Regions from separate parts of the Thioalkalivibrio sp. ALRh genome, predicted to be linked through region 1. Evidence: predicted binding sites of a transcription regulator. Region 1 holds the regulator's gene; each other region holds the start of a gene.

Region 1 (3,456 bases):
GTCTTCGACGAGATCGGCCTCCGCGGGCGTCGGATCGACCCCGGAGCGGAGGTCGCCAAACATCACGTTCAACGTATCGAGGACCCGCAGCATGGTATCCATCAGGTGACCGTCGACCTGACGTTCCCCATTGCGCAGGAGATTAAACACATCCTCTGCGTGATGGCAGACGGTCACCAGCGGATCCAGGCTCAGAAAGCCCGCGCCACCCTTGATCGTGTGAAAGCTGCGAAATACCGCGTTCAACAGATCCCGGTCATCGGGATGCTGTTCCAGGTCGATCAGCTGCTCGTTGAGTCCTTCGAGCAGTTCCCCGGCCTCGATCAGGAAGTCCTGAAGGATTTCGTCGTTGGGGTCGATGGCCATTCGGTCTCTCCGTTCCGGTGAGGCTTGCCGTTGAGGGGTGGGCGCCGGGAAGCCGCCGATTCAGGGATCAGCGGGCTACCTAGAAGCCCAGGCTGGACAACAGATCGTCCACCTCGTCCTGTCCTTGAACGACATCCTGGCCGGAATCTTGAGTCTTCGGCACTGCTGGCCCGTGTCCACGCCGATCGCCCTCACGCCGCTCGGCATCGTCATCCAGCGTCTTCTCCGCAGCCTCGACCGTCTCCATACGCCCGCTGGACAGCCGAATCAGCGTGACCAGGTTCTCCTCCAGGTCGGTCACGAGCTGAATCACGCGCCGGATCACCTGCCCGGTAATATCCTGGTAGCTCTGCGCCATCAGAACCTCCGACAGCAGGCGGCGCAGCTCTTCGGTATCGTCGTTGGCCTGAGCAAAAAACTCGTCCAGCTCACGAGCGAACTCCCGGAACTCGTCGACCGAGAGTTGCCGATTGCGAAAACGGGTCCACTTCGCCGTCAGTTGGCCGGCCTGCTGGCTGAACGATTCGGCAATGGGGAGACTCGTCTCGATCGCGGTCAGGGTCTCGTGCGCGGCCTTCTCGGTCATCGTGACCACATAATTGAGACGCTCGCGGGCATCCGGGATCTCGGCCTGGGTCAACTCGACCAGCCGCGAATCCCCCCGGAAGCTTTGCAAGGCCTCGTGCAGGTCGCGCGTAAGCTTTCCGAGCTCGTCGAAGAGTTCGCGGTCGTAGGGGCGCGCCAGATCCTGGATCAACGCGCGCGCGGCCACCTCATCCCCTGCCTCCAGAACCTGCACGAGCTCCCGCGCGCGAGCGATTTGCTGCTCACTGATCGATTGTTCTTGGTCTGTCATCCAAAGCCCCTTGCTCGCTCCCCATCCCGAACGTGATGACCGGGATCGATCCCCCGGCCATCCATTTGTCTGGACCAGGAGACTTCGACACCGAATCCCAAACTAGCCTTGGGATTCAATGCGTTCGAATATTTTGTCGATCTTTTCCTTGAGGGTTTCCGCAGTAAAGGGCTTCACCACGTAGCCGTTCACGCCCGCCTCGGCCGCCTCGACGATCTGATCCCGCTTGGCCTCCGCCGTCACCATCAGCACCGGCATCGTCTTCAGCTTCTCGTCGGCACGAACCGCCCGCAGCAGGTCGATGCCCGGCATATTGGGCATGTTCCAGTCGGTAATCAGAAAATCGAAGTCGCCGTTCTGGAGCATCGGCAATGCCGTGCTGCCGTCATCGGCCTCTTGGGTGTTGTTGAAGCCAAGATCACGCAACAGGTTCTTGATGATCCGTCGCATCGTGGAGAAGTCGTCCACGATGAGAATTTTCATTCCCTTGTCCACAGGTCACTCCGGGATAAATGATTCATATGAGTACTAGAGCTTGGCCTTCAGAATAACTGCAAAGCCTCGCCGTCTTCGAGCCAGGAGCCCAGGCGCGCGCGCAGTCGGATAACGGCCTGACTGCGGATCTGGCTGACGCGCGACTCGGTCACCCCGAGTACCGCGCCAATCTCGCGCAGGTTGAGCTCCTCGATGTAATAAAGCGACAACACCAGACGTTCGCGTTCGGGCAAATCGCCCAGCGCGGCGGCCAGCTCCTCGCGAAACTCCCCGGCCTCGATCGTGCGCGAGGGCGAGGCCTCCTGCCCCTCGATCACCCGGTCCGCATCACCATCGGTGCCGCCCAGATCATCCAGCGCGAACAGATGGGCGCCGGCATGGTCCTGCAGCATCGAGTAGTACTCGTCGATCGGGACCTCGAGTTCCTCGGCCACCTCGACCCCGCGCGCCGCACGCCCCTCCCTGGCCTCGACCGTCTGGATCGCCTCGGCGATCTTGCGGCTGTTGCGGTGCACCGATCTCGGGGTCCAGTCACTGCGGCGTAACTCGTCGATCATCGCGCCACGGATGCGAATCCCGGCGTAGGTCGCAAACGTCGCGCCCTGCCCGCCCTCGAATTGCCGCGCGGCCTCCAGCAGGCCAATCATGCCGGCCTGGATCAGGTCATCGACCTGGACCGAGGAAGGGAGGCGAGCCATCAGATGGTGCGCGATGCGGTGCACCAGCTCGATATGTTCCGCGACGCGCTGCTCGTGGCCGGCTGCGGCCACGTTCTCGTATCCGTGGAGGCGATTACGCGTCGCCATCATGCGCTCTGCAGCATCCGTTCGACGAAAAACCCGACACCACCATCGGCACCACGGGCCACCGGCCAGCGGTCGACCGCACGGGCGAGTTCGGTAAAGGCCTTGGCCGCCGGGCTGCCCGGATATTGCTGCACGACCGGTGCCCGTTTCTGTACGGCCTTGCGCAGATGCTCGTCCATCGGGATGTAACCGGCGAGATCCAGGATGACTTCCGGCAGGTAGTTGTCGCAAACCGTGGTGAGTTTCTGCAACAAGCGCTCGGCGCCCGCGCGGTCCTGGACCATATTCGTGACCAGCCGGAAACGCCGCATGCCATGATCTCGATGCAGCACCTTGATCAAGGCATAGGCATCGGTGATGGACGCCGGCTCGTCGCAGACGACGACCAGGGTCTCCTGGACCGCTCGACAGAAGGTCGTGACGGATTCCTGCAGGCCCGCTGCCGTATCCACCACCAGCACATCCAGCGGCTTGGAATAGGCGCTGAATGCCTGGATCAAACCGTTGTGCTCGAGCTGCGTGAGATTCGCCATCGCCGCGATCCCCGAGGCCGACGGGATGACCTTGATCCCCTCCGGGCCCTCGATCAGCACATCCTGGAGGTCGTCCACCTGTCCGGTCACCAGGTCATGCAGGGTGCGCTCGGGTCGCAGTCCGAGCAGCACATCGGCATTGGCCAGCCCCAGGTCGGCATCAAACAGCATGACCTCGCGGCCCAGCCGCGCGAGCGCCACGGACAGGTTGACCGACACATTGGTCTTGCCGACGCCGCCCTTGCCGGAGGCAACCGCAATGACCTTCAACGGCTGATTAGTGCGTGGCATAGCGTCCTTTCCCCACCGGATGGATCATCTCCAGAACGCCCGCATCCTGAGTACGGCGCGGCGACGGCGCATTGCGGCCGGCATTCGAGAACTCCGCCAGGCTTGCATC
Region 2 (3,456 bases), on a different contig from region 1:
CGAGATCATGCTCTCGATCTCGTCGGTGGACTCCTGCGTGCGGGTCGCCAGCTTGCGTACCTCGTCGGCCACCACGGCAAACCCGCGGCCATGTTCCCCGGCACGGGCGGCCTCGATCGCCGCGTTGAGGGCCAGCAGATTGGTCTGCTCGGCTACGCCGCGGATGACTTCAAGGATGGTGCCGATCTGTTTCGAGTCTTCACCCAGCTTGGCAACAGTGCCGGCGGCCTGCTCGACCGTGCCCAGCAGGGAGGACATGGACTCGATGTTCTTCTCCATCACGTCGGCGCCGTTGTTCACCGCACCGCTGGCCTCCTGTCCGGCCTGGGAGGTGGCATCGGTATTACGCGCGATCTCCTCGGCGCTGCTTTGCAGCTCGTTGATCGCCGTGGCGACGCGCTCGGTCTCGTCGCGCTGACGCGAGACCACCTCGCGGGCCTGATAGGCCTCCTGATTCAGGTTCTCAGTCGCACGGTTCAGGGTCTCGGTACCGCTACGGGCGTTGCCAATCGCCTGCGCAATCTTGTCGGTAAAGCGGTTGAACGCACGCCCCAGCTGGGCCGTCTCCATCAGACCGTTTTCGTCCAAACGGCGGCTGAGGTCGCCATCGCCGTCGGCGATCTCTTCCAGCGCCTCGGTCGAGTGAGCCAGCGCACGGCGCACCACCAGGATGATGAAGACCGCGCCGACCACTCCCAGGATCACGCCAATCAGCGCCAGGACGCCCTGCGTCACCTGGGTATTGCGCATGGTCGCGGTCAGCTCGGCGGCGGACACTTCAGCACGGCCGGTGATGCGCTCGGACAACTGCTGCAGTTCATTACGTGCCTCGAAGATCACCGGGCCGACCTCGGTACGGATCAGGAAGGCGTCCTGCAGGGCCTCCTCGCTGCCGTGGATGCGAACGATGTCCTGGATCGCGCTATCCAGCTCGTTCAGGAGCCCTTCGAAGTCCTCGACCGCGATCTGCTGCTCGAAATCGAGCTCGTCGTACTGTTCCAGCAACCGCGCCAGCACGTCGTGTGTCTGGCCAAGGTACAGACGCAGGTTCTGCTCGAAGGAGTCATCACGAAACGCGATGAAACCGCGCAGGTTCGAGGTGATCTGCAGAAGGTTGGTGCGCAGGCTGTAGAAATCGCCGAGACGCTCGAACGAGCGCTGGAAGCGTGCCCGCGCCATCTCCTCGTCGATCATGGTGCTGGTCAACTGGGTCATCTGCATGGTCGCCGGGTTGGCGCGCGAGTTGGCGACACCCTGGGCCGGCATGTTCTGGGCCACGTCCTCGGCCACCTCGATCAGGCGCTCACGGTGCGCGGCGAAGCCGTCAATGTTCGCGCGCACCTGTTCCGCGGAGGCAGTCAGATCATCCGAGCCCTGCACGACCGGATCGTTGACCAGGGCATCCATGGCGACGTCCAGCTCGTCCATCGCATTCAGCCAGGCGTCGCGGTGTTCGTCCTCCTCGCTCATCAGGTAGAAGCCTAGGAAGGCGGCGCTCTCCTGCAACAGCTGCTCCACGTCGTTGACGCGTGCCACCGCCGGATAATCGGACTGGGTCAGTTCAGCCACGCCCTGTCCACCCACATTCAGGGCACGCAGTGCCAGCAGCGAATTGATGATCAGGATCGCGACGACCAGCCCGAAGCCGGCGATCAGCAGCCCCCGAATGGAGAGTTTGTCCAGCATGGTGTTGACTCCTTCCTCAGCGCCTTCTGCCGGGCGCATGCCATCACGTGCAAACGGATCATTCCGCTGCCTGTAGAGACGATTCATCCCCTGTTACGGCCGCCTTCCCCTGAAGTTGAGCCCTGGCCGTTTTGAGAATCACATCACACCGAATGACGCGGAAAGAGTCAGGGTGATTCCAGCGCCTCCCAGCGCTCGTAAGCCACCGCCAGGTCTCGTTCGACCTGTTCGAGCCGGGCCTGCAACTCGCGCACGCGCTCCCCATCGCGCAATACCTCTGGATCCGACAGGGCCTCGGCCAGCGACTGGTGCTCGTTTTCCAGCGCCTCGATCTGGCCTGGCAGGGCCTCCAGCTCGCGAGCCTCCTTGTAGGAGAGTTTGCGGGCGCGGGGCGGCGGTTCCGCGACCGCGGACGTCGGCTCGGAGCGGGCCTCGGGTGCGGCGGGCGCCTCCTGGGCCCCGGTATCCGCTTCGCGCGTGAGCAGGCGTTGCGTGACGCGTGCGGGCAGGTCCGACCAACCGCCGACGAATTCCTCGACCGTGCCATCGCCGGGCAGCACCAGCGTGCTGGTCGCAACGTTGTCGAGGAACGCGCGGTCGTGGCTGACCACGATCACCGTGCCGGTGTACTCGATCAGAAGCTGTTCCAGCAGCTCGAGGGTCTCGACATCCAGGTCGTTGGTGGGCTCGTCGAGTACCAGCAAATTGGCCGGGCGCAGAAACAGCTTGGCCAGCAGCAACCGGTTGCGCTCGCCACCGGACAGGGCCGATACGGGCTGGCGCGCGCGTTCCGGCGGGAACAGGAAATCCCCGAGATAGCTCAGCACATGTCGGGTCTCGCCATTCACGGTGACGCGGTCACGGCCCTCGCCGACCGCATCCTGCACGGTGGTCGTCTCGTCGAGACGCGCCCGTGCCTGGTCGAAATAGGCGATCTCGAGCTGGGTGCCCAGCTTGACCGTTCCGGAAAGTGGCTCCACCTGGCCCAGCAGCCCGCGCAGCAGCGTGGTCTTGCCGGCGCCATTGGGGCCGATGATGCCCAGGGCGTCGCCACGCTGGAGCAGCAGGTTCACGTCGCGCACCACCGGCGTGTCGCCGTAGCCGAAGTCCGCATGCTCCGCCTCGATCACCAAACGGCCGGAACGCTGCTCGGGGGACAGCTGCATGCGTACCTGTCCCCCCAGCTCGCGTCGTTCGGCGCGCTTCTTGCGCAGGGCCTGCAGGGCGCGCACCCGCCCCTCGTTGCGGGTACGCCGGGCCTTGATGCCCTGGCGGATCCAGGTCTCCTCCTGCGCCAGCTTGCGATCGAACTCGGCGCGCTGACGCGCCTCGACCTCCAGGCGCTCGGCCTGGCGCGTGCGGAAGGCCTCGATCGAGGGCGGGTGTTCGTACACCTGGCCACGATCCAGCTCCAGGATGCGAGTGGCGACCTGTTCCATGAACTGGCGGTCATGGCTGATGAACACCACCGTGAGCCCGCTCCCGCGCAGGAACTCCTCCAGCCAGCGGATCGCAGCCACATCCAGGTGGTTGGTCGGCTCGTCCAGCAGCAACAGCTGCGGCTCGCGCACCAGCTCGCGCGCCAGCCAGACGCGACGCTTGAGCCCGCCGGAGAGCGCAGCGAATCCGGCCTCGGGGTCGAGCTCCAGGCGCGAAAGCGTCGTTTCGACCCGGTTTTGCAGGCTCCAGCCGTCGATCGCCTCCAGCCGGGCCTGGACCGGGCCCATCTTCTCCAGGGCCTCGGCGTCACCACTGGCGGCGGCCTGGCTC
Region 3 (3,456 bases), on a different contig from region 1:
TTGCTGGTCGCGGCGCTGGTGCTGACCTTCTGGGTCGCGCTGACCGGCGCACTGCACCTGGACGGGCTGGCGGACACGGTGGACGCCTGGGTCGGCGGTCAGCGGCACCCGGAGCGGGCCCAGGCGATCATGAAGGACCCGGCCTGTGGCCCGATGGCGGTCGCGGCGCTGATCCTGATCCTGTTGCTGAAAGGTACGGCGCTGGTGGCGGTGGTCGATACCGGCGCCTGGGTCGCGCTGCTGCTGGCGGTGCTGCTGGGGCGCGTGGTGCCGCCGGTGCTGTTTCTGACTACGCCCTACGTGAACCCCGTCGGATTGGGCGCGGACATGGCCAGGCACCTTCCACGCAGCGCCGCCATCGGCGTTGTCGCAGTCTCGGCTGCCGTGGTGCTGGTGCTCGGCCTGCTCTCCGGCCTTTGGGGGGTGATACCGGCGTTGCTCGCCGCCGGGCTGACGCTGTGGGTGGCAACGCGCGTACTGAGACACTGGCTGGGAGGCTTCACTGGCGACACGGCCGGTGCGACGCTGGAGCTGGTGGAGACCCTGACCCTCGTGATTCTGGTGCTGACGCTCGCGGGCTGAGCCCGGGTCGATCAGGCCAGGGTCAAGGCAAGCGTTGTCACGAAACCGTCACGGGATTGCCACATACTGACGGGATGAACTCATTCCCCTCTCGCCTGAGCCCGGGCCTTCTGGTCCTGCGCACGCTGACGAACCCCCTGCGGGCGGTGCGGGAGGTGGGCGAACTGGAGGCGATACCCCTCTGGTGGCAAACCTTTCTGCGTCTGGCGTTCCCGGTGCTGCTGCTCAGCGTGATCGTCAGCCAGTGGCTGTACCAGATCATCCCGACCGGGCTGCCGCAGGAGGCAATCCCGGGCGCCTGGGGCTTCGGCGTCTACAGCGTGCTGGCGATGAGCATCGGGGTGCTGGGCCTGGCCTGGTCCGCGCACTACCTGACTGAGCTGTTCCAGGGCTACTCCCACCCGGACCGGGCGATGCTGGCGGTGACCATCGGCCTGCTGCCCGCCTGGGTGGGCAAGGTCGCCGCCGCCTTTCCCTGGCCCTGGGGCAACACCGTCGGCCTGCTGCTGATCTTCTACAGCCTGTGGCTGCTCTACTGGTCGCTGCGCGGCATCCTCGGCCTGAAGCGCGGCAACCGCATCGGCCTGTTCGTGGCCACCGTCTTCTGTGGCGCCTTCATCACCCTCATCTTCGGCTGGCTGCTGATGGACCTGATCCCCGGCGCCACGCCCGAGACCCGCATCGGCACCACCTGGCTGCTCTAGGCCGCTGGCCCCCTGCCAATGGAGACGTCATTGCGAGGAGCAAAGCGACGAAGCAATCGGCCTGGACGTGCACGGTGCTCGATTCACACGCCCTTGGCTCGGCGAGCCGATTGCCGCGTCGCCTGCGGCTTCTCGCAATGACGGTATGGGTGGCTTCGCATCGGCCGGGGTGACATGTGGTGTGAACGGAAGCGCTGGGGGCGGCGAGAGGGCGCCGTGGCGGACACGTTCAGGCGGGCGGCAAAATTTTTCCGGAATGGGGCTAAAGGATTCGGTCGAGTGGTCGTTACTGCTTTCGAAGGCGCACGAGTGTTCGCCGATGAAGCCGACCAAGGTGGTTCGGCATGACGCTACAGGAGCGTAATCATGTCTCAAGTCATCAACACCAATATCCTGTCCCTGAATGCTCAGCGCAATCTGAGCAATTCCCAGGGCGCGCTGGCCCAGAGCCTGGAGCGACTGTCCTCCGGCCTGCGTATCAACAGCGCCAAGGATGACGCCGCTGGTCTGGCGATCTCCGAACGCTTTACCACCCAGATCCGCGGCCTGAACCAGGCCGTGCGCAACGCCAACGACGGAATCTCGTTTGCGCAGACCGCCGAGGGTGCGCTGAGCACCGTGGGCGATGCGCTGCAGCGTATCCGCGAGCTGTCCGTGCAGGCGGCGAACGACTCCAACTCCGCCTCCGACCGCGAAGCCCTGAACAACGAGGCCCAGCAGCTGATCGCCGAGATCGGCCGCGTGGCCAACTCCACCGAGTTCAACGGTGATGCGATCCTGGATGGGGCCCTGCAGGATCTGTTCTTCCAGATCGGGGCCAATCAGGGGCAGAACATCGCAGTCTCCGGTGTGGATGCTCGTACTACCGAGTTGGGGCGTGCTATTGCCGAAGGGGATGCCGGTCTTACGCAGGAGCAATTGAACGACATCGGCATTGACTCGATCAGCAACGTCACCATCCAGCTTGATCAGGTTGGCGTGCTCGGGGGTGAGGGTGACGATGCATTGGGAGTTGCGCTGACGGTTGATCTTGATGGGGTGACCTCGCTGGAAGATGCGGTCCGCCAGATCAATGCCGCGCTTTCTGCGCCCCAAGGTGATGCTGTAGCAGAGGACGGTTTCGACGATAACGAGCTCGGTACCGAGTCTGCGGTGACTGCGATTCGCGATGCCGGCCTCAGTGCCTCGCTGGTTACCAATAACGATGGCGAAACCACGATAGCCATCCGCGGTAACTTCGACACTGCTTTCGAAGTATCGGGCGGTACCGTGACGCTAGAAGATGAAGTTGCAGTCCATCTTTTTACCGATGAGGATGAGGTTGCCTCTCGCGCGCGGAACCTGACCAATGTTGACATCGGCAGCCGCGGTGGCGCTACGGAAGCACTTGCCATCGTCGATGGGGCTCTGAACCAGATCAATTCGTTGCGGGCCGACCTGGGTTCGGTGCAGGTGCGCTTCGAGAACACCATCGCGAACCTGCAGGTGTCTTCGGAGAACCTGGAGGCCGCCCGCTCCCGCATCCGTGACGCGGATTTTGCCGCCGAAACGGCCGAGCTGACCCGGGCGCAGATCCTGCAGCAGGCGGGTACCTCGGTGCTCGCCCAGGCGAACGCAACGTCGCAGAACGTGCTCGCGCTGCTGCAGTAAATTGAACCGGTAGAAGGCCAGGCGGGCGGGTGGCCGGACGGTCACCCGCCCTTGATGGTGAGGGGAGCAAGATGAGTGATTCGATTGGCAGTATCACTTCATTGGTGTTTCAGCCCGTGCGCCAGGGTCCGGGCGACGCCTCGATGCCTGTCGCGCGTGGGCCGGCGGATGGATCGGGTTCCCGGGCTGTGCCCGGCAATGTCGTTTCGACTCCCACGGATGGACTCGAGCGGGAATTCAGCGAAGCAAGGCAGGGCCTGGACCCAAGCGAGTCAGAGGGTATGGAACAGGTGGTGGAGTCGATCAACGCCTATCTGCAGTCGTCCAAGCGTGCGCTGGAGTTCAGCGTGGACGACTCCAGCGGCCGGACAGTGATCACGGTCAAAGATGCCGAGCAGGACGAGGTGATTCGGCAGATTCCGCCGGAGGCGGTGGTGGCCCTGATCCGTCATTTCCAGGAGCAACGGGGCCTGGATGGCACTGGTGTCGAGGAACAGGCCTGAGGTTGATGCGCCTCACC
Region 4 (3,456 bases), on a different contig from region 1:
GATCAGGTGGTGATGTGGATCCACCCCGAAACCGATCGGCTCTATCGGGTGCATATCACCCTGACCGGCTTCGAGCCGACCCGGAATGCCCATGTCGATACGACCTTCCTGGAGTACGAGGAGGTCGGCCCGTATACGCTGCCATCGCGTTTCGAAGAACGCGTGCTTGGGCCGATTCGGTTGTTCGTTCACGAATGGTGGGTGACCAGTCGTGACCAGGACCGTGGGTGGACCGATGACGATGTCCGGGGGCCGGAGTTCTCTGGCGCGGCGGCCCGACCCGCAGGGGAGTAGGCGCGCCGGCCCCCTGATTACTGGAGCAGCCGCATGAAGGTCTGGGGTAGCGCGTTGGCCTGAACGAGCACGGCGAGCCCGGCCTGTTGCAGGATCTGGGCGCGCACCAGGCGGCTGACCTCGGCCGCGTAATCGGCGTCCAGAATGCGGCTGCGGGCCGCCGCCAGGTTGTCGCTGGTGACGCCCAGGTTGGTGATGGTCGACTCGAAGCGGTTCTGGATGGCCCCGAACTGGCTGCGCCGCGCGTTGACCGCATCCAGCGCGGCATCCACACGTGACAGGGCGTCGCTGGCCCCCTGGCGCGAGGTCAGGTCGATATCGTTCAGGCTCCCCCCGGGCTCGGTGGTGGCCGGCAGCCCGAGCGTGGCGAGGGCGGTCTCCCCCGAGATCGTCAGGGTCTCGCGGGCGATCAGGTTGAGCCGGCCGTCGTCGGTCAGGATCGCGCGGCCGGTTGATCCGAGGGCGCGGTCGATCGCGGTCGCCAGTTCCTGGGGGGAGCGATAGGGTCCCGCAGGGATCTCCACCGGGTCGCGCTCGCCCACACGGATGGAGAAATCCTGATCCACCTCCAGCGGATTGCCGGCGAAGGCGGCCTCCAGTTCGCCGGACCAGGCACTGGCAATGTCGCCCACGAAGCGGTTGCGCATGCTGTTGCCGAGGTCGATGGCGAGGGTCTGCCCGGCGTTGGCGCCGATCTGGAAGAACGCGGTGCCCATGGACCCGTCCAGCAGCGAACGGCCGTTAAAGGTTGTCTGGGTCGCGATGCGGTCGTTCTCGGCCAGGAGCTGGCGAACCTCGCGGTCGATGGCGCCGCGGTCCGAGGCCGACAGGGTGGCATTGGCCGCCTGTATCGCCAGCTCGCGGATACGTTGCAGGTTGCCGGTCATGGAGCCCAGGGCGCCCTCGGCGGTCTGGGCCAGCGAGATGCCGTCCTGCGCGTTGCGCATGGCCTGGTTCAGGCCGCGGATCTGGGTTGTGAAGCGTTCGGAGATGGCCAGCCCGGCGGCGTCGTCGCGCGCCGAGTTGATGCGCTGGCCTGAAGACAGGCGCTGGAAGGCCGTCTGCAGGGCGGCCTGCGACTGGCGCAGGTGGCGCTGGGCATTGAGCGACAGGAGGTTGGTGGCAACACTCAACACCTGGGCCATGTTGTCGGGTCTCGCACGCCACAAGGGCGATCCGGCGAAGGGCCGGATTCCGCAGCCGGAATTTCCCGTCTACATTCGCTTAACGGCGGGGTTTGAGGAAACTTTAGGCTTGCAAGGCCACGAAACGATGTACGGCGTGCACATCGGCGCGTGTTTGCTTAGGCTGCGCCGATTGGACTGGATTGGAGAGGGGCATGGCCGATACGCAACCCGAGCGCAGGCAGTCGCTGTTCTGGCGCGCGCTGATCGCGATCCTGCTCGGGGTCGGGCTGGGGATCGTCTGGCTTTATGTCACCGCCCTGCTGGGGCTCGGCGGCGGGATCGACTTTATGCCCGTACCGCTGGCCCGGACCTTCGAGTGGGGTACGCCGCTTTTGCTGGTCGGTGGTGCTGTCGGTTATGTGCTGGGCTGGCGGCGGGTGGCGGCTACGCTGTTCGGGCTGGCGGGGATGCTGTTGCTGGCGGCCCTGGCCTTCGAGGGTGCTCGCGTGATCCTGCAGGACCCCGAGGCGCGCAGCTACGAGCACCAGATGGCACAAACGGCCAGGGAAGGTGCACTGCAGATCGCCGAGTGCGATAACGGCGAGACGTTACTGGTGCGCGAGGACCGGGTGACCTCGGAGGGGATCGCGGTACTGCAGATCCAGCGCATCCATGCCGATGGGCGCCTGGATCCGGAGCTTCTGGCGACCACGGGCGTGGGTTACACGCCGAGCATTGGCGAGGGCATGCGACCGTATCTGGAAGGCTCGGTCGAATGCGGTCTGGAAGGCTTTTCCAGTGCTGGCGAGGCGCTTGGCCGGCTGGAGGCGTTTATTCAGGAACACCCGCCGCGGCACTCCAGTGCCGTGGCGCCGGTGGAGCCGGAGTAGCTGCATCGGCATTGGGCTGGCGAATGCGGCAGGTCCAGTAGATGCCGTGGAATTCGAGCATGGCGGCTTCGCCCTTGGTCCAGAAGACGATCTGCTCGCCGGGGTTGGCGTAGCGTGCCCCGGAGGCGACCTCGGTCGCCTGTAATACGGCCTTGGAACGGCCAAAGCGCAGCTTGGCCTCATTGTCGCTGAAGCTCGCCATCAGGTTCGGGCCACGATCGCAGCTGTAGGGCACATCGCGTGCCTGTTCGGCGGTCGGGGGCAGGGTGCCGCAGGCGGCGAGTACCAGCGTGGCGCTGATGGCAATCCAGGTTCTCACGCGCCGGTTCTCCCGCGGGTCGAATGGACTTTTCATCATACGCGTAACGGGCTGTCGCACGTGAAGGAACACTGTGACTCCGGGTTCGAACCGTTATAGTGAGAGCCCGGCCCCGTCAGGCGATTACGCTTTGTTTCCTCGCTGGTTTCTGGTTGCCTACCTGCTGTTTGTCTGCGTCCTGGTACCGGTCTATGCGGTCCAGTATGGCTGGCTCAATTTCCTCTGGCTGTCCAATCTCGCGCTGATCGCCGGGTGCGCGGCGGCGTGGCTGGAGAGCCGGCGCCTGGCGAGCATGCTGGCGGTGGGCGTGGTCCTGCTCGAGATGGGGTGGGTGATCGATTTCTTGCTGGGGCTTGTGCTGCTGGGGAACCCGCCCTTCGGCTTTGTCGCCTACATGTTCGATCCGGAGGTTCCGCTCTACCTGCGGCTGTTCTCCCTGTACCACCTGCCGCTTCCGTTGGTGCTGTTGTGGATGGTCTGGCGCCTGGGATACGACCCGGTGGCGGGGCGTTTGTGGATCCTGGTGGGCTGGGCCGTCTTGCTGGTGTCGTACCTGCTGTCGACGCCCGAGGCGAACGTGAACTGGGTTCTAGGGCCCTGGGCCCGTCCGCAGGACCTGGTCCATCCCTATGTGTGGCTGGCGGTCTTGATGGCCGGCTGCGCCCTGGTCTGGTGGTTGAGCCATCGCATGCTTTGGTGGGGCATGGGTCGCTTTGGGCGTGTTCATCCGGATCAGGAGGATACGCGCGATTGATCTGACGCAGTGGGCCTCTGCGCGGGACAGGCGATACTCTCCCGATAACGTTTTCTCGAGGATGTCGCACGC

Evidence for each region. The regulator FliA, encoded in region 1, starts transcription of late flagellar genes. The targets are predictions, from matches to a motif close to GCTAAAGTTNNNNNNNNNNCNGCCGATA.
Region 2: the regulator FliA is predicted to act here: its motif matches at 1,780-1,807, upstream of F791_RS0105835 (methyl-accepting chemotaxis protein).
Region 3: the regulator FliA is predicted to act here: its motif matches at 1,548-1,575, upstream of F791_RS0111465 (flagellin).
Region 4: the regulator FliA is predicted to act here: its motif matches at 1,520-1,547, upstream of F791_RS0110800 (flagellin).

What each region holds. Positions count from the first base shown of each region.
Region 1 is NZ_KB906522.1:133,753-137,208, forward strand. Features, by position in the region: gene F791_RS0110245 (chemotaxis protein CheA) at 1-366, opposite strand, end outside; gene F791_RS0110250 (protein phosphatase CheZ) at 446-1,222, opposite strand; gene cheY (chemotaxis response regulator CheY) at 1,325-1,705, opposite strand; gene F791_RS0110260 (RNA polymerase sigma factor FliA) at 1,765-2,526, opposite strand; gene F791_RS0110265 (MinD/ParA family protein) at 2,523-3,347, opposite strand; gene flhF (flagellar biosynthesis protein FlhF) at 3,334-3,456, opposite strand, start outside.
Region 2 is NZ_KB906519.1:1,213,490-1,216,945, reverse strand. Features, by position in the region: gene F791_RS0105835 (methyl-accepting chemotaxis protein) at 1-1,686, opposite strand, end outside; gene F791_RS0105830 (ATP-binding cassette domain-containing protein) at 1,854-3,456, opposite strand, start outside.
Region 3 is NZ_KB906524.1:69,329-72,784, reverse strand. Features, by position in the region: gene cobS (adenosylcobinamide-GDP ribazoletransferase) at 1-582, shown strand, start outside; gene F791_RS0111470 (YIP1 family protein) at 657-1,286, shown strand; gene F791_RS0111465 (flagellin) at 1,653-2,936, shown strand; gene F791_RS13590 (flagellar protein FlaG) at 3,008-3,439, shown strand.
Region 4 is NZ_KB906523.1:79,907-83,362, reverse strand. Features, by position in the region: gene F791_RS0110805 (hypothetical protein) at 1-294, shown strand, start outside; gene F791_RS0110800 (flagellin) at 312-1,439, opposite strand; gene F791_RS0110795 (hypothetical protein) at 1,634-2,311, shown strand; gene F791_RS0110790 (MliC family protein) at 2,253-2,630, opposite strand; gene F791_RS0110785 (hypothetical protein) at 2,761-3,384, shown strand.